2 regions of the Streptomyces sp. W16 genome follow, and region 2 is predicted to be linked to the other one. Evidence: predicted binding sites of a transcription regulator. Region 2 holds the regulator's gene; the other holds the start of a gene.
What was found. Region 2 encodes HrcA, which represses chaperone genes, less so after heat shock. Its sites were predicted from a motif close to TTNGCACTCNGNNNNNCNGAGTGCNAA; they were not measured.

Region 1: the regulator HrcA is predicted to act here: its motif matches at 4,926-4,952, upstream of groL (chaperonin GroEL).

The regions. Positions count from the first base shown of each region.
Region 1 covers NZ_JAWOAI010000308.1:1,079-11,581, forward strand. The annotation lists gene R6V09_RS32755 (metallophosphoesterase) at 1-532, opposite strand, end outside; gene R6V09_RS32760 (GNAT family N-acetyltransferase) at 593-1,189, opposite strand; gene R6V09_RS32765 (hypothetical protein) at 1,268-1,654, shown strand; gene R6V09_RS32770 (NADH:flavin oxidoreductase) at 1,802-2,926, opposite strand; gene groL (chaperonin GroEL) at 3,135-4,763, opposite strand; gene R6V09_RS32780 (cold-shock protein) at 5,162-5,368, opposite strand; gene R6V09_RS32785 (MoaD/ThiS family protein) at 5,847-6,122, opposite strand; gene thrC (threonine synthase) at 6,216-7,511, opposite strand; SAM riboswitch class I at 7,527-7,681, opposite strand; gene R6V09_RS32795 (glucosyl-3-phosphoglycerate synthase) at 7,864-8,808, shown strand; gene R6V09_RS32800 (alpha,alpha-trehalose-phosphate synthase (UDP-forming)) at 8,905-10,404, shown strand; partial or broken gene R6V09_RS32805 (trehalose-phosphatase) at 10,418-10,503, opposite strand, start outside.
Region 2 covers NZ_JAWOAI010000125.1:8,661-20,849, forward strand. The annotation lists gene R6V09_RS18685 (response regulator) at 1-73, opposite strand, end outside; gene R6V09_RS18690 (HAMP domain-containing protein) at 85-4,218, opposite strand; gene R6V09_RS18695 (SpoIIE family protein phosphatase) at 4,321-6,243, shown strand; gene hemW (radical SAM family heme chaperone HemW) at 6,272-7,504, shown strand; gene R6V09_RS18705 (DUF3097 domain-containing protein) at 7,663-8,472, opposite strand; gene R6V09_RS18710 (MBL fold metallo-hydrolase) at 8,504-9,250, opposite strand; gene hrcA (heat-inducible transcriptional repressor HrcA) at 9,432-10,448, shown strand; gene dnaJ (molecular chaperone DnaJ) at 10,449-11,582, shown strand; partial or broken gene R6V09_RS18725 (nitronate monooxygenase) at 11,682-12,189, shown strand, end outside.

The DNA.
Region 1 (10,503 bases), on a different contig from region 2:
CGTCGAGGGCGATCGGCGGATGATGGAAGGCGAGGACGGTGCCGTTCCCGAACGGCGTGCTCAACTCCTCCTTCAGCCAGTCCAGTTGGCCCCGGCTCAGCCGCCCGTACACCTTCCCCGGCACCAGGGAGTCGAGCGTGATGAACCGGTACCCGCCCACGTCACTCACGGCCGCGCACGCGAACTCCACGGGAAACACGGCGGAGACGACCCGGTCCGTGCCGTCCGCGGCCAGGTGCCCGCTCCCCAACACCTTGCCGAACGCCTCGCGTTCGTCGTGGTTCCCGGTCGTGTAGAAGACCGGCACCCCGCCCATCCTCCGCGCGAACCCTCCCACGAGCTCCCGTACGGCCGTGTACGCCTCCACCGCCCCGTCGTTGGCGAGGTCCCCGGTGACGACGATCGCGTCCACACCGCGCTGGTGCCGCAGTTCGGCGAGCATCAGCCGCAGGGAGTCGGTCGCGTCGACGCCGTGCCGGTTGGGGGCGTCGGTGCGCTCCAGGTGGGTGTCGGACAGGTGGAGAATCTTCATGTTCCGGCACGCTAGCCCGAGTTGGGGAGGATCAACAGAGGCGGAGGCCGGGGCGTGGGCTCAATGGGCGGCCGGGCGCCACATCGTCGTGACGACCTGGCCACCGGGGGTGACGATCTCGCCGCGGGCCTCGAAGCCGACGCTCTCGTAACGCCTGTTGTTGGCCGGGTTGGTCGACTCCAGGTACACGGGGGCGCCGAGCGCGTCGACCCGGGCGAGCCCGTCGGCCAGCAGTCCCATGCCCAGCCCCTTGCCCCGGTGGTCGGCGTGCGTGCCCAGGATCGTGAGGTAGAAGAACGGCTCGGCGGGATGCGCCGCCTCGAACCGCTCCCCCACCACCGTGATCGCCCGGGCCGTCGCCGCGTCCGTGACCGCGGCCAACCGCCCTTCAAGACCGGCGGCCTCCTCCTCGGTCAGCTCGACACCGCCCGGCGGAATGAAGACCGCCGCGGCCTCGACGTCCGGTGTCACCAGCGTCCAGGGGTAGCGCAGCGCGGAGCCGGCGTAGACCCGCCACATCACGGCCGCCTGCTCGGCCCGCCGCCGCTCGTCCGGGAACGCGGGCCCCCAGACCGGGTCGTGGAGGAAGGCACTGGTGAAGGTGGCGACGACGGCGTCGAGATCGACGATGGTGGCCACCCGGCCGGCGGAAGTCATACGATCCACCGTACGCACGCCCACGGAGCTTCGCGCACGAGGGGACGACAGCCGGAGCAGCAGGGCGGAGAAGACATCATGGGGTTCCCCAGCGACCCGGACACCGGTGCCATGTGGGCCGTACTGCTGGTGGCGCTGGGTCTGCCCGCGCTGTTGTACGCGGGCATCGCCCGGTTCACCGGGCACGGGCGCAAAGGGGGCGCGGTCTGGCGTCCGTTGAACGACCGGCTCTACCTGGTCTGCGCCCTCCTCGCAGTCGTCGGCCACGCGGGCGGCTCGGTCGTGGTCGGGAGCTGGGGAGACCTGTTCGGATTCATGCCGACCGCGTTCATGGGCGGCTGCTTCTCCAGCGCCCTCGCCTACACCTGCGTCGGGGACCAGGAGGGTCGTGCGCTGCGTCCCGAGCTCCTGCCGCTGGCGCCGTACGCCCTCGCCCTCGGTTTCTTCGGACGCATCGCGGGCTGAGCCGCCGGGACCGCCAAGGGCCCCGGCCGGCATTGCTCAGCCCGTCCGGCGTTTGAGGACGAGGCCCCTTCAGGGCCGACGGGGGTCTGGGGGCGCAGCCCCCAGGAACGGCGCGCACCCCCACCGGCCGCACAACAAAAGCCCAGTTCAGCTCAGCGAGCGCAGCGCCGCCGCGTCGTACGGTGCCAGCTCGTCCACCCGCCCGGCGAGAACCTTGGCGGCCCACTCCGGGTCCTGGAGCAGTGCCCGCCCCACGGCCACCATGTCGAACTCGTCGCGCTCCAGGCTGTCGAGGAGGTCGTCGATGCCCTTGAGCGGGGCGCCCTCGCCGCGGAAGCCCTTGAGGAAGTCGCCGTCGAGGCCGACCGAGCCGACGGTGATGGTCTGCTTGCCGGTGAGCTTCTTGGTCCAGCCCGCGAGGTTGAGGTCGGAGTCGTCGAACTCGGGGAGCCAGTAACGGCGGGTGGAGGCGTGGAAGACGTCCACGCCGGCCGCGGCGATCGGCGTGAGGATCGCCTCCAGCTCCTCCGGGGACTCGGCGAGCCGGGCACCGTAGACGTCCTGCTTCCACTGCGAGTAGCGGAAGATGATCGGGAACTCCGGGGAGACGGTCTCGCGTACGGCGGCCACGATCTCCGCCGCGAACTTGGTGCGGGCGACCGGGTCACCGCCGTAGGCGTCCGTACGGCGGTTGGTGCCCGCGTACAGGAACTGGTCGATGAGGTAGCCGTGGGCGCCGTGCAGTTCGACGCCGTCGAAGCCGATGCGCTCGGCGGCGGCAGCGGCCTCGGCGAAGGCGCCGATGACGTCGTCCAGGTCCCGCTGCGTCATGGCCGTGCCGGTGACCTCGTCGCTGCCGATGCGCAGCCCGGACGGGCCGACCGCGGGGGCCTCGGCGTAGGGCGGCTGGCCCTGCTCGCGGACCATGCCGATGTGCCACAGCTGCGGCACGATCGTGCCGCCCGCCGCGTGCACGCCCTCGGCCACCTTCGCCCAGCCCGCGAGCTGCTCGGTGCCGCTGAAGCGCGGGACGCGGTCGCTCTGCCCGGCCGACTCGTGACCGACGTACGTGCCCTCGGTGACGATGAGACCGACGCCCGCGGCGGCCCGGCGGGAGTAGTACCCGACCACGTCCTCACCGGGCACCCCGCCCGGCGAGAACTGCCGGGTCATCGGCGCCATCACGATCCGGTTCGGGACGGTCAGGCCGTTGAGGACGATCGGGCGGGCGAGGACTTCGGCCGCTCGGGAGGCGGGGGCGGTCGTAGACACGAGTGGGGGCTCCTCGGGAGTACCAGGTACCAAGTGGTATGTGCGTATGCATCGATCATGCGTCAACAACAACCCCCGGGCCAAGCCCGTCATTCCGACCGTCCCACTCCTCGGCCTGTGATCCCGGACACGCCCGAGGGCGGCACCCCCTGCCAGAAGCAGGAAGTACCGCCCTCGGTAAGACCGTTGATCAACCCGAAGGGGTCGGTCAGAAGTCCATGTCTCCGCCCGGCATGCCGCCACCGGCGCCCGCGCCGGCACCGGCCTTCTCCGGCTTGTCGGCGATGACGGCCTCGGTGGTGAGGAAGAGCGCGGCGATGGACGCGGCGTTCTGCAGGGCAGAGCGCGTGACCTTCGCCGGGTCGATGATGCCCTCGGCGATCATGTCCACGTACTCACCGGTCGCGGCGTTGAGGCCGTGACCGATGGGCAGGTTGCGGACCTTCTCGACGACGACTCCGCCTTCGAGACCACCGTTGACGGCGATCTGCTTCAGCGGGGCCTCAAGGGCCAGCTTCACGATCGCGGCACCGGTGGCCTCGTCACCTTCGAGCTCAAGCTTCTCGAAGACGTGGCCCGCCTGGATGAGCGCGACGCCGCCACCGGCGACGATGCCCTCCTCGACGGCCGCCTTCGCGTTGCGAACGGCGTCCTCGATGCGGTGCTTGCGCTCCTTGAGCTCGACCTCGGTGGCCGCGCCCGCCTTGATGACGGCGACGCCACCCGCGAGCTTGGCGAGGCGCTCCTGGAGCTTCTCGCGGTCGTAGTCCGAGTCGCTGTTCTCGATCTCGGCGCGGATCTGGTTGACGCGACCGGCAACCTGGTCCGCCGAGCCCGAGCCGTCGACGATCGTCGTCTCGTCCTTGGTGATGACGACCTTGCGAGCGCGGCCCAGCAGGTCCACGGTCGCGTTCTCCAGCTTGAGGCCGACCTCCTCGGAGATGACCTCGCCGCCCGTGAGGATGGCGATGTCGCCGAGCATGGCCTTGCGACGGTCACCGAAGCCCGGAGCCTTGACGGCGACGGACTTGAAGGTGCCGCGGATCTTGTTGACGACCAGCGTGGACAGGGCCTCGCCCTCGACGTCCTCGGCGATGATCAGCAGCGGCTTGCCCGACTGCATGACCTTCTCCAGGAGCGGGAGCAGGTCCTTGACGTTGGCGATCTTCGAGTTGGCGATCAGGATGTACGGGTCGTCGAGGACGGCCTCCATACGCTCCATGTCGGTGGCGAAGTACGCCGAGATGTAGCCCTTGTCGAAGCGCATACCCTCGGTGAGCTCCAGCTCCAGACCGAAGGTCTGGGACTCCTCGACGGTGATGACGCCTTCCTTGCCGACCTTGTCCATCGCCTCGGCGATGAGCTCGCCGATCTGGGTGTCGGCGGCGGAGATGGAGGCCGTAGAAGCGATCTGCTCCTTGGTCTCCACGTCCTTGGCCTGCTCAAGGAGGGCACCGGAGACGGCCTCGACGGCCTTCTCGATACCGCGCTTGAGGGCCATCGGGTTGGCGCCCGCGGCTACGTTGCGCAGGCCTTCCTTGACGAGAGCCTGGGCGAGCACGGTCGCGGTGGTCGTACCGTCGCCGGCGACGTCGTCCGTCTTCTTGGCGACTTCCTTGACCAGCTCGGCGCCGATCTTCTCGTACGGGTCCTCCAGCTCGATCTCCTTGGCGATGGAGACACCATCGTTGGTGATCGTGGGGGCGCCCCACTTCTTCTCAAGGACGACGTTGCGGCCCTTGGGGCCGAGGGTGACCTTGACGGCGTCGGCGAGCTGGTTCATACCGCGCTCAAGGCCTCGCCGCGCCTCCTCGTCGAACGCGATGATCTTGGCCATGTGAAGTGGTCCTCCCGGACTGGGGTGGATTGCTCCGGACCGCGCTGGCGCCCGCGACGGACGGCTCGCCTGCCCCGTGGATCCTTGCACCACCTGGCCTGCGGGCCTCACCGACCCGATCCTTCGTTATCACTCTCACCTGCAGAGTGCTAACGCCAATGATTAGCACTCGGCATGGTCGAGTGCAAGGTGCGCCCGCGAAGCGGGCTCGTTGAGGGGTGGTGGTCGGGCGACGGGTGGGCGCAAGCGGCTCCCGTGTTCTGGGCACCTTGGCTCCCGCGCGCGAGAGGCACGCTCCGGGCATGCCGAAGGGCCCGTACCCCAGGAGGTGACCCCCCAGGAGTACGAGCCCTTCGGTGAGGAACGAAGAACGTCGCTGCTGTTCGTCGGCGCGTGCTTCAGCTGGTCGCGAGCCGGACCATGTCCGCCTGCGGCCCCTTCTGACCCTGCGAGATCTCGAAATCGACCCGCTGACCCTCTTCCAGGGTGCGGTAGCCGTCCATCTGAATCGCGCTGTAGTGGACGAAAACATCCGCACCACCGTCGACCGCGATGAAGCCGTACCCCTTCTCCGCGTTGAACCATTTGACGGTGCCCTGAGCCATGCCTAACTCCCCTATTACTGGCCCTTGCACGGATCCACACTTCGCGGATCCGGGTCAGACCTCACCCCCCACAGGATTGGGGGCGTGCGCCGGAACGCGTCGACCGCGGCCGAATGTATCCGTCCAACTGCCGTCTGCAACAGGTCAATCCGACGAGAATTCCGGGCAGGACCGGTCGGGAATTTACGGAGAATTCGTCCGACTTCAGGGCAAGTCGGGCCGGATAAAGGGCATATAAGGCGCAAAATACCTGCACACTTTGGCTACTTCTCATCGCACGCGGAGCCGGTGCTCATATGCGTTCGGCATGCGGAGTGGAGCGCGTTCCCCAACTGTACCCCGCTCAACCATAGAGAATTGCCCCCTCCGCTTCTCTCGCGGAGGGGGCAATTCGATGAACGCTCGGTAATCGGCATTACCTAGGGTAAGCGCCGAGCCGATTAAGCGGTCGCTCAGCCGCCTGCACTGTGCTCGATGGTCAGCCTCCGGCGACGGCCGGGATGATCGAGACGCCGGCCCCGTCCGGAGTCGCCGTCTCCAGCCCCTGCTCGAACCGCACGTCGTCGTCGTTGACGTACACGTTGACGAACCGGCGCAGCTTGCCCTGATCGTCGAGCACGCGGGCGGAGATCCCGGTGTGGTTCTTCTCCAGGTCCGTGATGACCTCGGCGAGGGTGGCACCCTCGGCGGGAACCTCGGCCTGCCCGCCGGTGTAGGTGCGCAGGATGGTGGGGATGCGGACAGAAACGCTCATGCTCAAGACCTCCGGTCAGGTACGGCTTTTGTCTTTAGGGGCGCGGGGAACTGCGCGACCGGCCCCCACCGGCCCGCAGACGAACAACGACGCTTACGAGGCGAGTCCAGCTTCCCTGAACGACTCAAGACTCGGCCGGATAGTCGCGGTGAGCCCGGTACCGGCAACCGCATCCAGCGTCTTGAGCCCGTCGCCCGTGTTGAGGACCACCGTCGTGAGGGTCGGATCCAGCAACCCGTTCTCGATCAGCTTCTTCGCCACACCGACGGTCACCCCACCCGCGGTCTCCGCGAAGATCCCCTCGGTCCGCGCAAGCAGCTTGATCGCGTCGACGACCTGCTCGTCGTTGACGTCCTCGACAGCCCCACCGGTCCGCCGGGCAATGTCCAGCACGTAAGGACCGTCCGCCGGGTTCCCGATGGCGAGGGACTTCGCGATGGTGTTCGGCTTCTGCGGCCGTACGACGTCGTGCCCCGCCTTGTAGGCGACGGAAACCGGCGAGCACCCTTCCGCCTGCGCCCCGAAGATCTTGTACGGCTTGTCCTCGACGAGCCCGAGCTTGATCAGCTCCTGCAGCCCCTTGTCGATCTTCGTGAGCTGCGAGCCGGAGGCGATGGGAACCACGAGCTGGTCCGGAAGCTTCCACCCCAGCTGCTCGCAGATCTCGTACGCCAGGGTTTTGGAGCCCTCCGCGTAGTACGGCCGCAGGTTGACGTTGACGAAGCCCCAGCCCTCGCCGGCCGGGTCGCCGATCAGCTCGGAGCAGAAGCGGTTCACGTCGTCGTAGTTGCCCTCGATGCCGACGAGCTCGCCGCCGTAGATCGCGGCCATGACGACCTTGCCCTCTTCCAGGTCGTGCGGGATGAACACGCAGGAGCGGAAGCCGGCCCGGGCGGCGGCGGCACCGACCGCGCCCGCGAGGTTGCCGGTGGAGGAGCAGGAGAGGGTGGTGAAGTCGAAGGCGCGGGCGGCCTCGATGGCTTGGGCCACGACGCGGTCCTTGAAGGAGTGCGTCGGGTTGCCGGAGTCGTCCTTGACGAACAGCTTGCCGGCGTCGACGCCCAGTTCGCGGGCGAGGTTGTCGGCCTGGACGAGCTTGGTCCAGCCGGGGTTGATGTTCGGCTTGTCGGCCACGTCGGCGGGGACGGGCAGGAGGGGCGCGTAACGCCAGATGTTCGCGGGGCCCGCTTCGATCTGCTTGCGGAGCTCTTCGGTGTCGTAGGCCGAGAAGTCGTAGGCGATCTCCAGCGGGCCGAAACACTCCTCGCAGGCGAAGACCGGGCCGAGCGGGACGCGGTGGCCGCACTCGCGGCAGGAGAGCGCGGTGGCGGGGCCGAGATCAACGGCGTCTACGGGGTTCGTGGTGCTTGCAACAGTCTGCGCAGCCATGGAGGCGAGGCCCTTTCCTCATCTTCCTCACGACGCGTTTCGCCGTGAGACGGATTTGGCACCTTCCCGAGCCGGGAGCCTCGGCACATGTAGATGTACATGCGACAAGACCGGCTGGAGGGTTGCCGGGGCTTCAACGGGCCGTATCCCTCTGCCCCTCTGGATGAGCGGTGTTCAGTTGTGTATGCAATTGTCTCGCCGACGGCCCCCGACATGCGATGGTCATCAGCGTTGTTCAAGACTGTAACCGAAGGCCAGGACAGTTGAGTGAGCCGTCCGAACCGCGAGATGGATCACACACTCACTGTCTGTGACCAGCCCTCGCCGAGAGAACGCAGAGGAGCCGCGCAACGTGCTGAAGGAAGTCGAGCACTGGCTGAGCACCCGCTCCTGGTCCCTGACCGATCGGCCGCTCCACAAGATCCTGGCCGCGAAGCACCGCACGGGCCAGTCGGTCTCCGTCGTGCTGCCCGCGCTCAACGAGGAAGCGACGGTCGGTGACATCGTCGCGATCATCCGTCACGACCTCATGCAACAGGTCCCGCTCGTCGACGAGATCGTCGTCGTCGACTCCGGGTCCACCGACCGCACCTCCGAGGTGGCCGCCGCGGCGGGCGCCCGGGTCGTGCACCGCGACGACATCCTGCCCCGCATCCCCGCCGTGCCCGGCAAGGGCGAGGTGCTGTGGCGTTCGCTGCTGGTCACCAGCGGCGACATCGTGTGCTTCATCGACGCGGACCTGAAGGAGTTCTCCTCCGACTTCGTCACCGGGATCGTGGGCCCGCTGCTCACCGACCCCGGCGTCGACCTCGTCAAGGCGATGTACGACCGCCCGCTGGGCGGCGCGGCCGGCCAGGGCGGCCGGGTCACCGAGATGATGGCCCGCCCGCTGCTGAACATGCACTGGCCGCAACTGGCCGGATTCGTACAGCCGTTGGGCGGCGAGTACGCGGCCCGCCGCTCACTGCTGGAGCAACTCCCGTTCCCCGTCGGGTACGGCGTCGAGCTGGGCATGCTCGTCGACGCGCTGCACCTGGTGGGTCTGGACGCCCTCGCGCAGGTCGACGTGGGTGTGCGCAAGCACCGGCACCAGGACGGGCAGGCGCTGGGGCGGATGGCCGCGCAGATCTACCGCACGGCACAGCTGAGGCTGGCCCGCGGGCATCTCATCCGGCCGTCCCTCACGCAGTTCGAGCGGGGTCCGGACGGTTTCGAGCCGCGCACGTACTCCGTGGACACGGAGGAACGGCCGCCGATGGCGGACATCACCGAGTACCAGTCGCGCAAGGTGGCGTAGCCGGCGCGGGGCGGGCGGTCCGTATACGGACCCCTCCGGTCCGTTGTGACCCGTCCGTACGTTTGAGTGTTTCCGGGCCGGGCTAGGTTGTGCCGTATGGCTTCTACGTCGTCCCCCTCGTCCGCGTCCGGTGCAGCTCAGGTGCTCGTCGCGTCCAATCGCGGCCCGGTCTCCTACGAGGTGGGCGACGACGGTTCGCTGCGCACCCGGCGCGGTGGCGGTGGGCTGGTGTCCGGGCTGTCGGCGATCGGGCCGGACGCGGGGGCGCTGTGGGTCTGCTCGGCGCTGTCCGACGGCGACCGGGAGGCGGTACGGCGGGGTGTCGGCGAGGACGGCGTGCGGATGCTCGCCATTCCGGCCGACGTGCACGCCGACGCGTACAACGGCATCGCCAACTCCGTGCTGTGGTTCGTCCACCACATGCTGTACCAGACCCCGCTGGAGCCGGTCTTCGACGCGGAGTTCCGGCGCCAGTGGGCGTCGTACGAGACGTACAACCGGGCGTTCGCCGAGGCGCTGGCCCAGGAGGCGGCCGAGGGGGCCGCGGTGCTGGTGCAGGACTACCACCTGTGTCTGGTGCCGGGGATGCTCCGCGAACTCCGTCCCGACCTGCGGATCGGGCACTTCTCGCACACGCCCTGGGCGCCGGTGGACTACTTCCAGATGCTGCCGGACGACATCCGGGTGCGGCTGATGGAGGGCATGCTCGGGGCGGACCAGGTGGGGTTCCTGACCTGGCGGTGGGCGACGGCGTTCCAGGACTGCGCGGGCAGGGTCGACCCCGACCGCTGGGTCTCCACCTGGCCGTCGGGCGCCCCGCGGGCCATCGAGCACTTCGAGAGGGACGAGACCACCCACCAGGCGCGGATCGCCCGCCGGACACTGATCGGTGTCCACGGTCTCGGTGCCGACGCCGAGTTCCTGCACGCCCGCTCGCACCAGGCGGACGTCGAGGAGCGGATCGCCGCGCTGCGCGAGGAGATCGGCGAGGGCCGCAAAGCCATCGTCCGGGTGGACCGGACCGAGCTGTCGAAGAACATCGTGCGCGGGCTGCTGGCGTACCGGCAGCTGCTCGACGACCACCCCGAGTGGCGGGAGCGGGTCGTGCATGTCGCCTTCGCCTACCCGTCCCGGCAGGACCTCGCCGTCTACCGCGACTACACCGCCGAGGTGCAACGGGTCGCGGACGAGATCAACTCCCTTTACGGGACGCCCGGTTGGACCCCGGTCGTGCTCCACGTCAAAGACGACTTCGCGCGTTCGCTGGCCGCGTACCGGCTCGCCGACGTGGCCCTCGTCAACCCCATCCGGGACGGCATGAACCTCGTCGCCAAGGAGGTGCCGGTCGTCTCCGACGAGGGGTGCGTGCTGGTCCTGTCCCGGGAGGCGGGCGCGTTCCAGGAGCTGGGCAAGGACGCGATCGCCGTCAACCCGTACGACGTCATCGGCACGGCCGACGCCCTGCACGAGGCGCTCACCATGCCCGTCGAGGAACGCGCCGAACGGACGAAGCGGCTGGCCGCGGCGGCCACGGCGCTCCCCCCGGCCCAGTGGTTCCTGGAGCAGCTGAACGCCCTGCGCGATCAGTCCAGCTGAACGCCCTGCGGGATCAGCCCAGTTGAGCGGCCAGCGTCGACAGCAGGGCCACGACCCCCGCCGCGCCGTCCACCACCAGGTCCGCGCGTTCGCGTAGTT
Region 2 (12,189 bases):
CGACCAGGTTGTCCTCCATGTCGTCGACCAGGAGGATGCCGGCACGCTCGTCGGTCGTTGCCTCAGCGCTCATGATGGCTGGCCTCACTCGGTCGTCGGCGGTATCGCCGTCTCCTCCGGTGTACCCGGTTGTGCCCCCGCGATGTCCGCCTCGGACTCGGGGTCCAGGAGGGCGCAGACGACGGTCAGCAGCTGGTCCACGTCCACCGGCTTGGGCACGTAGTCGTTGGCGCCCCGCGCGATGGACTTCTCCCGGTCGCCGGGCATCGCCTTGGCGGTGAGCGCGACGATGGGCAGGCCGGTCCAGCGCGGGGTGCGGCGGATGGCGGCTATGGTCTCGTACCCGTCCATCTCCGGCATCATGATGTCCATCAGTACGAGTTCGACGTCGGGGTTGCGCTCCAGGGTCTCGATGCCCTCGCGGCCGTTCTCCGCGTAGAGCACCGGCATGCCGACGCGGCCCAGGACATGGGTGAGCGCGAAGACGTTGCGGATGTCGTCGTCCACGATCAACACCCGCCGCCCCGGCAGCACTTGACCGGCCCGGCCGGCCTTCCACGCCTCCAGCTTGGTGGGCGTCGGCCACGAGTCGTCCACCTCGTGCCCGGTGAACGGCTCGGCCGACAACTGCTCGTCCGTCGCGGGCAGTTCCCGGTCCTCGGAGGTCCGCCCTGTCGCCGCGTGACCGGGGCTGACGACGGGGACGTACAGCGTGAAGGTCGAACCGCAGCCCGGCTCGCTCTCCGCGACGATACGGCCACCGAGCAGCCCGGAGATCTCCCGGCTGATCGACAACCCGAGGCCGGTACCGCCGTACTTGCGGTTGGTCGTGCCGTCGGCCTGCTGGAACGCCTCGAAGATCACCGGGAGTTTCTCGGCGGCGATCCCGATGCCGGTGTCGGAGACGGCGAACGCGATGACCTCGTCGCTGTCGTGGGAGTAGCGGTGGTCGGGGTCCTTGACCCGGTTGACGCGGAGTTCGACCCGGCCGGTGGCGGTGAACTTGATGGCGTTGGACAGCAGGTTGCGCAGGATCTGCTGGAGCCGCTGCTCGTCCGACCACATCTCGCGCGGTACGTCCTCGCCGACCGACACCTCGAAGGCGAGCCCCCGGTCCAAGGTGAGCGGGCGGAACGTGGCGTGGACGTAGTCGAGGAGCTTGATGAGGGGGAGGCGCTTGGGGCGTACGTCCATCCGGCCGGCCTCGATCTTCGACAGGTCGAGGATGTCGTTGATGAGCTGGAGCAGGTCCGAGCCGGAGCGGTGGATCGTGGTCGCGAACTGCACTTCCTGGTCGGTGAGATGGCCGTCCGGGTTGTCGGAGAGCAGCCGGGCGAGGATCAGCAGCGAGTTCAGCGGGGTGCGCAGCTCGTGGCTCATGTTCGCCAGGAACTCCGACTTGTACTGGGAGCTGGTCGCCAACAGGGCCGCCTTCTCCTCCAGTTCGGCGTTGGAGCGCTGCAACTCGGCCTGCTGCTTCTGGAGTTCGTCCGAACGTTCCTGCAGCTGCTGGGCGAGCCGTTGGGACTCGCCGAGCAGGGACTCCGTGCGGGAGTTGGCGATGATGGTGTTGATCGCGACGCCGATGGTGTTCACGAACTGGTCGAAGAAGGCCAGGTGGACGTCTGAGAAGCGGGAGAAGGAGGCCAGTTCGATCACGCCGAGGAGCTTGTCCTCGAAGATGATCGGGATGATGACCACGCTCGCCGGGGCGGCTTCCCCGAGACCGCTGTTGATCTTGATGTAGTCCGGTGGGGCCTCCTCCACCAGGATCCGCTTCTTCTCCCGCGCCGCCTGCCGGACCAGACCGTGCACCGGCATCCCGCCCGTGTCGACGGTCGCGCCCTGCGCCGACCCGTACCCGGCGATGAAGGCAAGTCCCTTGGCCGGGATGGCCGTTCGCAGGCTGTCCTCGTCGGGATCGGCCAGGAAGAACGCCCCGTACTGGGCGTTCACCAGCGGGGTCAGCTCGCGCAGGATCAGGTCGGCGACCTCCATCAGGTCCCGGTGCCCCTGCATCAGCGCGGCGAGGCGGGCCAGGTTGGACTCCAGCCAGTCCTTCGCGCGGGTCGTCTCGCGGAGGTTGGCCACCATCAGGTTGATGTTGTCCTTGAGCTCGGTGACCTCGCCCTGGGTCTCCACCGTGATCGAGCGGGACATGTCGCCCTGGGCCACCGCGGAGGCCACCTCGGCGATCGCGCGGACCTGCGTGGTGAGGTTCAGTGCGAGTTCGTTCACGTTGGTCGTCAGGCGCTTCCAGGTGCCGTAGACGCCCTCCACCCGTGCCTGGCCGCCGAGTTGGCCCTCGGAGCCGACCTCGCGGGCCACCCGGGTGACCTCGGAGGAGAAGGAGGAGAGGGTGTCGACCATCGTGTTGATGGTGGTCTTCAGCTCCAGGATCTCGCCGCGCGCGTCCACGTCGATCTTCTTCGACAGGTCGCCCTGCGCCACGGCGGTGGCGACCTGGGCGATGTTCCGCACCTGTGAAGTCAGGTTGTCGGCCATGTAGTTGACGTTGTCGGTCAGGTCCCGCCAGACACCCGAGACGCCCAACACCTGGGCCCGGCCACCGAGTCGGCCGTCGGTGCCGACCTCGCGGGCCACCCGGGTCACCTCGTCGGCGAAGGCGCGCAGCTGCTCCACCATCGTGTTGACGGTGTCCTTGAGTTCGAGGATCTCGCCGCGCGCGTCGACGGTGATCTTCTTCGACAGGTCGCCGTTGGCGACGGCGGTCGTCACCTGGGCGATGTTCCGTACCTGTGAAGTCAGGTTCAGGGCCATGAAGTTGACGTTGTCCGTCAGGTCTTTCCAGACCCCGGACACGCCCCGCACCTGCGCCTGACCGCCGAGGTTGCCCTCCGTGCCGACCTCGCGCGCCACACGCGTCACCTCGTCCGCGAACGCGGAGAGCTGGTCGACCATCGTGTTGATCGTGGACTTCAGCTCCAGGATCTCGCCCTTCGCCTCCACCGTGATCTTCTTGCCGAGGTCGCCCTGCGCGACCGCCGTCGACACCAGTGCGATGTTGCGGACCTGCGAAGTCAGGTTGTCCGCCATGAAGTTGACGTTGTCGGTGAGGTCCTTCCAGACCCCGGAGACGCCACGCACCTGGGCGCGTCCGCCGAGGTTGCCCTCGGTGCCGACCTCGCGGGCGACGCGTGTGACCTCGTCGGCGAAGGCGGAGAGCTGGTCCACCATCGTGTTGATGGTCGACTTCAGCTCCAGGATCTCGCCCTGCGCGTCGACGGTGATCTTCTGCGACAGGTCACCGTTCGCCACGGCCGTCGTCACCTGGGCGATGTTCCGCACCTGCGAAGTCAGGTTCGACGCCATGAAGTTGACGTTGTCCGTGAGGTCCTTCCACACGCCGGACACGCCCCGCACCTGCGCCCGCCCGCCCAACTGGCCCTCGGTGCCGACCTCGCGGGCGACGCGCGTGACCTCGTCGGCGAACGCGGAGAGCTGGTCGACCATCGTGTTCACGGTGAGCTTCAGTTCGAGCAGTTCGCCGGTCGCCTCGACGGTGACCGTGCGCGTGAGGTCGCCGCGCGCCACCGCCGTCGTCACCAGGGCGATGTCCCGCACCTGCGCGGTCAGCCGGGACGCCATCGTGTTGACCGCCTCGGTCACGTCCCGCCAACTGCCCGACAAGCCCTGCACCTTGGCCCGCCCGCCGAGTCTGCCCTCGGTGCCGACCTCGCGGGCGACCCGGGTCACCTCCCCGGTGAACAGGGAGAGTTGGTCCACCATCTTGTTCACGGCCCGGCCGAGGCGCCGTAGGTCACCGCGCAACTCCCTGCTGCCGTCGTGCAGATCGACCCGCTGGGTCAGATCGCCGCCCGCCACCGCGTCCAGTACCCGGGTCGCGTTGGCGGCCGGGGCGACCAGGGCGTCGAGGAGCTGGTTGACGTCGTTGACGCGGGAGGTCCAGCCGCCCTGGCCGGGGCTCGCGGAGAGACGTTCGTCGAGGCGGCCGTGGCGGATCAGCTCCCGTTTGACGCGCTGCGTCTCGGAGTTGAAGTGGGTGCTGCGGTCCATGATCTGGTTGAAGGCGGCGGTCAGTTCGGCCACCATGCCGTGACCCGTCTCCGGTGCCTTCGTGAAGTCGCCGTCGCGCGCCGCCGTCATCACGGCGAACAGAGGGCGGAGATCCGATGCTCGAATCCAGTCCTCTTTGTGTCCGTCTTCGAGCACACGCGTAGCACTGTTCTCACTCATGGCGGCCCACTTCGGTAACTCGGCGCTTATGGCCGCGGTCAGTCTGTCACTCTGTCCGCATCGACCGAGGCGTATTCGTCCGATCTGCTCGGGGAGCTGTGCATGGGGGCAATTCCGACGCAACGGGAGACCACTTCGCGCGCTCCCGATGCGCCCGCGCACCACGGCGCGGACCCGCGCACGACCATGCGCGCCACGCTCTCCGGAAGCCCCCTCGCGCCCGGCTCCGCCCGCGGCCTGGTGCGTGCCGCGCTCCAGGAGTGGACCGAACTCGCCCTGCCCGGTGCCGAACACCTCACCGTCCGGCTCGCCGACGACGCGATGGTCGTCGTCAGCGAACTCGTCACCAACGCCGTCGTACACGCCGGTACGGACGTCGAGCTGGTCTGTCGGCTGGAGGACGACCGGTCCGTCGTCGTGGAGGTCGCCGACCACCACCCCTCCCGCGCCCCGCGCGACAACAGCAGCGAACCGGCGTACGAGACACCGGAGTTCGGGCGCGGACTGCGGCTCGTCGCCACGCTCGCCGAGTCCTGGGGCGTCACCTACCGCACCGGCACCAAGACCGTCTGGGCCCGCCTGCCCGCCGAAGGCAGCCCGGTCGCCGAGGAGTTGGAGACGTACGCCGGGGAACGCGGTCTGCGCGTCGCCGAGATCCTCGCCCCCGAACCCCAGCGCGCCGAACGCGACCGGGACTGGCTCGGCCGCGGCGCCCTCTCCTTCCTCGCCGAGGCCTCCGACCTCCTCGCCGGACAGCTCGACGAGGACTTGGTCGCCGCGCTCGCCGGACAGCTCATCGTGCCGAGACTCGCCGACTGGTGCGCCGTATGGCTGGAGGACGAGGTGATGGGCCGGTGGGGGTCCCCCCGGTCGAGCGGAGCCGAGAGTGGAGGAGGCTGGAGCGAGGACGCCGGGGCCGGACCGCGCCTCGCCCGGGTCTGGCACGGCAGCGAGAACCGCATCGAGGAACTGCGCGGCGCCCTGGAGAAGCACCCGCCCCGCCCGCAGGACTCGCTGCGACCCGTGTCCTACCCCTGGCCCGCCGACGCCCTCGGCCCGCACGGCACCCACGGCGCGGCACTGGCGTACCGGCTGATCGCGGGCGGCCGTCCGCTCGGCACCCTGGTCATCGGACGGTCCGGGCTGCCGTGCTTCCCCGACGAGGTCACCGGCCTCGTCGAGGACCTCAGCCGCCGCGTCGCGCTCGCCATCGGCGCGGCCCGCCAGTACGCCCGCCAGGTCACCATCAGCCGCGTCCTCCAGCGCGGCCTGCTGCCCGGCGCCGTCGCCGAGATCCCCGGCGTGCACAGCGCCCTCGTCTACGAACCCTGCGACAAGGGCGGCCCCAGCGGCGACTTCTACGACCTGTTCCCGGCCGGCGACGGCCGCTGGTGCTTCGCCCTCGGCGACGTCCAGGGCAAGGGCCCCGAGGCCGCCGTGGTCATCGGCCTCGCCCGCCCCTGGCTACGCCTCCTCGCCCGCGAGGGCTACCGCGTCGCCGACGTCCTCGACCGTCTCAACCAGCTCCTCCTCGACGACGCCACCGAGGCCGCCGACGCCGCGGCCCACGCCCTGGTCGCCGCGGGCGGCATGCCGGGCCCGGTCGGCGACGGCCCCCGCTTCCTCTCCCTCCTCTACGGCGAGCTGGTCCCCTTCGACGGCGGCGTCCGCTGCACCCTCGCCTCCGCCGGACACCCGCTGCCACTGCTCCTCGGACCGGACGGCTCCGTCGCCACGACCGCCCGCCCACAGACCCTCCTCGGCGTCATCGAGGACGTCACCTACACCAGCGAGACCTTCGAACTGCATCCGGGCGACAGCCTGTTGTGCGTCACGGACGGGGTGACCGAGCGCCGCTCCGGCTCCGTCCAGTTCGACGACGGCGACGGCCTGGCGACCGCGCTCGCCGGGTGCGCGGGACTGAGCGCCGAGCTGATCGCGGAGCGGATCAAGCGGCTGGTGCACGAGTTCGGCGGTCGGCCGCCCGAGGACGACATGGCGCTGCTGGTGCTGCAGGCCGAGTAGTCCTCGCCGGTGCTGGACAATGGAGGGCATGCCTTCCGCACTCCCCGACGGCGATCCCGTCCCCGACGACGGCGCCCTGCCCGCACAGGCGCTCGCCGGATCGGCCGACCGCCCCCTCGGGTTCTATCTGCACGTCCCGTACTGCGCGACCCGCTGCGGCTACTGCGACTTCAACACCTACACGGCGACCGAGCTGCGCGGCACGGGCGGAGTGCTGGCCTCCCGCGACAACTACGCGGACACCCTGATCGACGAGGTCCGCCTGGCCCGCAAGGTCCTCGGCGACGACCCGCGCCCGGTCCGCACGGTCTTCGTCGGCGGCGGTACGCCCACGCTGCTGGCGGCGGGCGATCTGGTACGGATGCTGGGCGCGATCCGCGACGAGTTCGGCCTCGCCCCGGACGCGGAGATCACCACGGAGGCCAACCCGGAGTCGGTCGACCCGGCCTACCTCGCGACCCTCCGCCAGGGCGGCTTCAACCGGATCTCCTTCGGCATGCAGAGCGCGAAACAGCACGTCCTGAAGGTCCTGGACCGCACCCACACCCCCGGCCGCCCCGAGGCCTGCGTGTCCGAGGCCCGCGCGGTCGGCTTCGAACACGTCAACCTCGACCTGATCTACGGCACCCCGGGCGAGACGGACGACGACTGGCGGGCCTCGCTCGACGCGGCCCTCGGCGCGGGCCCCGACCACGTCAGCGCCTACGCCCTGATCGTCGAGGAGGGCACCCAGCTGGCCCGCCGGATCCGCCGCGGCGAGGTCCCGATGACGGACGACGACGTGCACGCCGACCGGTACCTCATCGCGGACGAGGTGATGTCCGCGGCGGGCTTCGACTGGTACGAGGTGTCCAACTGGGCGACGTCGAAATCCGGCCGTTGTCTGCACAACGAGCTCTACTGGCGCGGCGCCGACTGGTGGGGCGCGGGCCCCGGAGCGCACTCGCACGTCGGCGGAGTGCGGTGGTGGAACGTGAAGCATCCCGGCGCGTACGCGGGGGCACTGGCGGCCGGCCGCTCCCCGGGCGCGGGCCGGGAGATCCTCTCCGCGGAGGACCGCCGGGTGGAACGCATCCTGCTGGAGCTACGACTCCGGGAGGGCGCCCCGCTGGACCTGCTCCACCCGGAGGGGCTCGCGGCTTCGCGCCGGGCACTGGGGGACGGGCTGCTGGAGGCGGGGCCGTACGAGGAGGGGAGCGCCGTGCTCACGTTGCGGGGGCGGTTGCTGGCGGACGCGGTGGTACGGGACCTGGTGGACTGATCACTCGGGGCAGCGGTTCAGGACCAGATTCCCCGGCGTTGCTGGAGACGGCTTCAGAGCCAGCGAGTAGCGATCCTCGATGAGCCCAGTGAGCCTCACACCGTTGGAGCCCATCGGTGTCGAACTGGACACCAGCGAATTCGCCACCTACGAGAAGGTCAGGCCTCACCGCTGTCCGTGACGAAGTCGATCAACTCCTCGACCCGCCCCAGCAGTTCCGGCTCCAGGTCCTTGTAGGACTGGACCTTGGCCAGAATCGCCTGCCACACCGCACCGGTGTTTTCCGGCCAACCCTGCGCCCGGCACACCCCCGTCTTCCAGTCCTGTCCGTGCGGGATCCGGGGCCAGGCGGCGATGCCCACGGAGGACGGTTTCACGGCCTCCCAGATGTCGATGTAGGGGTGGCCGACGACGAGGGCGTGCTCACTGGTGACGGACTGGGCGATGCGCCACTCCTTGGTGCCGGGGAGCAGATGGTCCACCAGGATGCCGAGGCGGGCGTCCGGGCCCGGGGCGAACTCCGCCACGATGGCCGGCAGGTCGTCGACGCCCTCCAGGTACTCGACCACCACACCCTCGATGCGCAGGTCGTCGCCCCACACCCGCTCGACGAGTTCCGCGTCGTGCCGGCCCTCGACGTAGATCCGCCCGGCGCGGGCCACACGCGCGCGTGCACCGGGAACGGCCACCGAACCGGATGCCGTACGAGTGGGCCGTAGCGGACTCGACACCGGCCTGACCAGGGTCACGACCCTGCCCTCCAGGAGGAAGCCGCGCGGCTCCAGGGGGAACACCCGGTGCTTGCCGAAGCGGTCCTCCAGGGTGACCGTGCCGGCCTCGCAGCGGATCACCGCGCCGCAGAAACCGGTGCCCGGCTCCTCGACCACCAGGCCCGTTTCCGCGGGGACCTCGGGGACGGGCTTCGGCTTCTTCCACGGCGGGGTCAGGTCGGCGGAGTACTGGCGCATTCGGATGACGATAGGAGAAGGCCAGGAGGCGTCACCGCGACACGCCGAAACGCGTTGCCAACGCGTCCCGTTGGGCCCGCACGAACCCCGCGTCCACCACCGCTCCGTGACCGGGCACGTACAGCGCGTCCTCCCCGCCCAGGCCGAGCAGCCGGTCCAGGGCGGCGGGCCAGTGCGACGGTACGGCGTCGGGCCCCGCCTGGGGATCGCCGGACTCCTCGACCAGGTCGCCGCAGAAGACGACCGGCGGGGAGCCCGGGACGCCTTGGACGACGACCGCGAGATCGTGGGACGTGTGACCCGGGCCCGCGTTCACCAGCAGGACCTGGCGGTCGCCGCCCAGGGAGAGCGTCCACTCGTCCGGGACGGCGACAAAGGCCAGGTGACGCGGGTGGGCCAGAGCGGCCACGGCCTCGTCGGCCACGCGCGCGTGGAGGCCGTTCTCGACCGCGTCCCCACGGAGTGCCTCCCGCTCGTCCGTCAACACCCGCTCCACGCCCACCGCACCGAACACCTCCGCGTCCGCGAACTCCGCCGCCCCGAAGACATGGTCGAAATGCGGGTGGGTGAGCGCGAGATGGGTCACAGCGTGCCCGGCGAGCGCCTGCGCCTCCGCGCGCAACCGCGCGCCCTCCGCGAGACCCGACCCGGCGTCGATCATCAGCGCCGAACCCTCCCCGACGACCAGACCGACCGTGCAGTCCCAGCCAGGCAGCCGGCACCGGCCCACCCCGGCGGCCAGCCGCTCCCACCCCGCCTCTTCCCAAGTCACCGTCATGCAGCGACGCTAACGGTGACGGCACCTATGGCGTGACATCGCAGGACCGGCCTTGCCCGGGGTGTACCTCACGGCCGTACACTGGCCGGGGAACGGCTGGCACTCACGCGCACAGAGTGCCAGGAAAGGGCGGGCTCGCGACAAGCGGCGACAAAGGCGACCAGAACTGGAGGTGTGCGCGATGCTCAGCGAACGCAGGCTCCAGGTGCTGCGCGCCATCGTCCAGGACTATGTCGGCACCGAGGAGCCGGTGGGCTCCAAGGCGCTCACCGAGCGGCACAGCCTCGGCGTCTCCCCGGCGACCGTGCGCAACGACATGGCGGCCCTGGAGGACGAGGGGTACATCGCCCAGCCGCACACCAGCGCCGGACGCATCCCCACGGACAAGGGCTACCGGCTGTTCGTCGACAAGCTCGCCGGCGTCAAGCCGATGACCGGCCCCGAGCGCAAGGCCATCCAGAACTTCCTCGACGGCGCCGTCGACCTCGACGACGTCGTGGGCCGTACGGTACGGCTGCTCGCGCAGCTCACCCGGCAGGTCGCCGTCGTGCAGTACCCCTCGCTGACCCGCTCGACCGTCCGGCACGTGGAGCTGCTGTCGCTGGCCCCCGCGCGCGTGATGCTCGTGCTGATCACGGACACCGGGCGGGTCGAGCAGCGCATGGTGGACTGCCCGGCGCCCTTCGGGGAGTCCTCGCTCGCGGATCTGCGCGCGCGGCTCAACAGCCGGATCGCGGCCCGCCGCTTCGCGGACGTACCCCAGCTCGTGCAGGACCTGCCGGACGCCTTCGAGAACGAGGACCGCGGCACGGTCGCGACGGTGCTCTCCACCCTCCTGGAGACTCTCGTCGAGGAGACCGAGGAGCGGCTGATGATCGGCGGCACCGCCAATCTCACCCGCTTCGGACATGACTTTCCCCTCACCATCCGCCCCATCCTGGAAGCGCTGGAGGAGCAGGTCGTCCTCCTCAAGTTGCTTGGTGAGGCGGGGGATTCGGGCATGACCGTACGGATCGGTCATGAGAACGCCTACGAGGGACTCAACTCCACGTCGGTGGTGTCGGTCGGCTACGGTTCGGGCGGCGAGGCAGTCGCCAAGCTCGGCGTGGTCGGACCGACCCGCATGGATTACCCGGGAACGATGGGAGCGGTACGCGCAGTGGCACGGTACGTCGGACAGATCCTGGCGGAGTCCTAAGTGGCCACGGACTACTACGCCGTTCTCGGCGTGCGTCGCGACGCGTCGCAGGATGAGATCAAGAAGGCCTTCCGTAGGCTCGCGCGCGAGCTGCACCCGGACGTCAATCCGGATCCGAAGACCCAGGAGCGGTTCAAGGAGATCAACGCCGCCTACGAGGTGCTCTCGGACCCGCAGAAGAAGCAGGTCTACGACCTCGGCGGCGACCCCCTCTCGCAGGCGGGCGGTGCCGCGGGCGGCTTCGGTCAGGGCGGCTTCGGGAACTTCTCGGACATCATGGACGCGTTCTTCGGCACGGCGTCGCAGCGCGGACCGCGCTCGCGCACCCGCCGCGGCCAGGACGCCATGATCCGGCTCGAAATCGAGCTGGACGAGGCGGCCTTCGGCACCACGAAGGACATCCAGGTCGACACGGCCGTCGTCTGCAACACCTGCAACGGTGAGGGCGCGGCCCCGGGCACCTCCGCCCAGACGTGCGACATGTGCCGCGGTCGCGGTGAGGTGTCGCAGGTGACCCGGTCCTTCCTGGGCCAGGTCATGACGTCCCGCCCCTGCCCGCAGTGCCAGGGCTTCGGCACCGTCGTGCCGACACCGTGCCCGGAGTGCGCCGGTGACGGCCGCGTCCGCTCGCGGCGCACGCTGACGGTGAAGATCCCGGCCGGTGTGGACAACGGCACGCGGATCCAGCTCGCGGGCGAGGGCGAGGTCGGCCCCGGCGGCGGCCCCGCCGGTGACCTGTACGTCGAGATCCACGAGCTGCCGCACGCGATGTTCCAGCGCCGCGGCGACGACCTGCACTGCACGGTCACGCTTCCCATGACGGCCGCGTCCCTGGGCACGAAGGTGCCGTTGGAGACGCTGGACGGCATGGAGGAGGTCGACATCCGGCCGGGCACCCAGTCCGGCCAGTCGATCCCGCTGCACACCCGGGGCATCACGCATCTGCGCGGCGGCGGCCGGGGCGACCTCATCGTGCATGTCGAGGTCACCACCCCGACCAAGCTCGACGTGGAGCAGGAACGCCTCCTCAGGGAGCTGGCGAAGCTGCGCGGCGAGGAGCGGCCCATGGGGACGTTCCAGCCGGGGCAGCAGGGCCTGTTCTCCCGTCTGAAGGACGCGTTCAACGGCCGCTGAACCGGTCGTCGAATCGGTCTCCGCCTGGGCATGCACCTGTCCTATGCCGGGCGGAAGGCCGGATTCGGACTTGTTCGGAGGACGTGACAACATGCCGTCATGTCCTCCGCACTGACCGATCTCTTCCCTCATCCGATCGTGCAGGCCCCCATGGCGGGCGGTGTCTCCGTACCGCGCCTCGCGGCTGCCGTGTCCGAGGCCGGCGGGCTGGGGTTCCTCGCCGCCGGGTACAAGACCGCCGACGGCATGTACCAGGAGATCAAGCAGCTGCGGAGCCTGACGGCCCGCCCCTTCGGCGTGAACCTCTTCATGCCGCAGCCCGAGTACGCGGACAAGGCCGCCGTGGACGTCTACGCCCACCAGCTGGCCGGCGAGGCCGCCTGGTACGACACGGAGCTCGGCGACCCGGACAGCGGTCGCGAGGACGGCTACGACGCGAAGCTGTCCGTGCTGCTCGACAACCCGGTGTCCTTCGCCTCCTTCCACTTCGGCGTCCCCACCCGTGAGGTGCTGGACTCGCTGCGCCGGGCCGGGACCTTCACCCTCGTCACCGCCACCACCGCCGAGGAGGCCCTCGCCGTGGAGCGGGCCGGCGCCGACGCGGTGA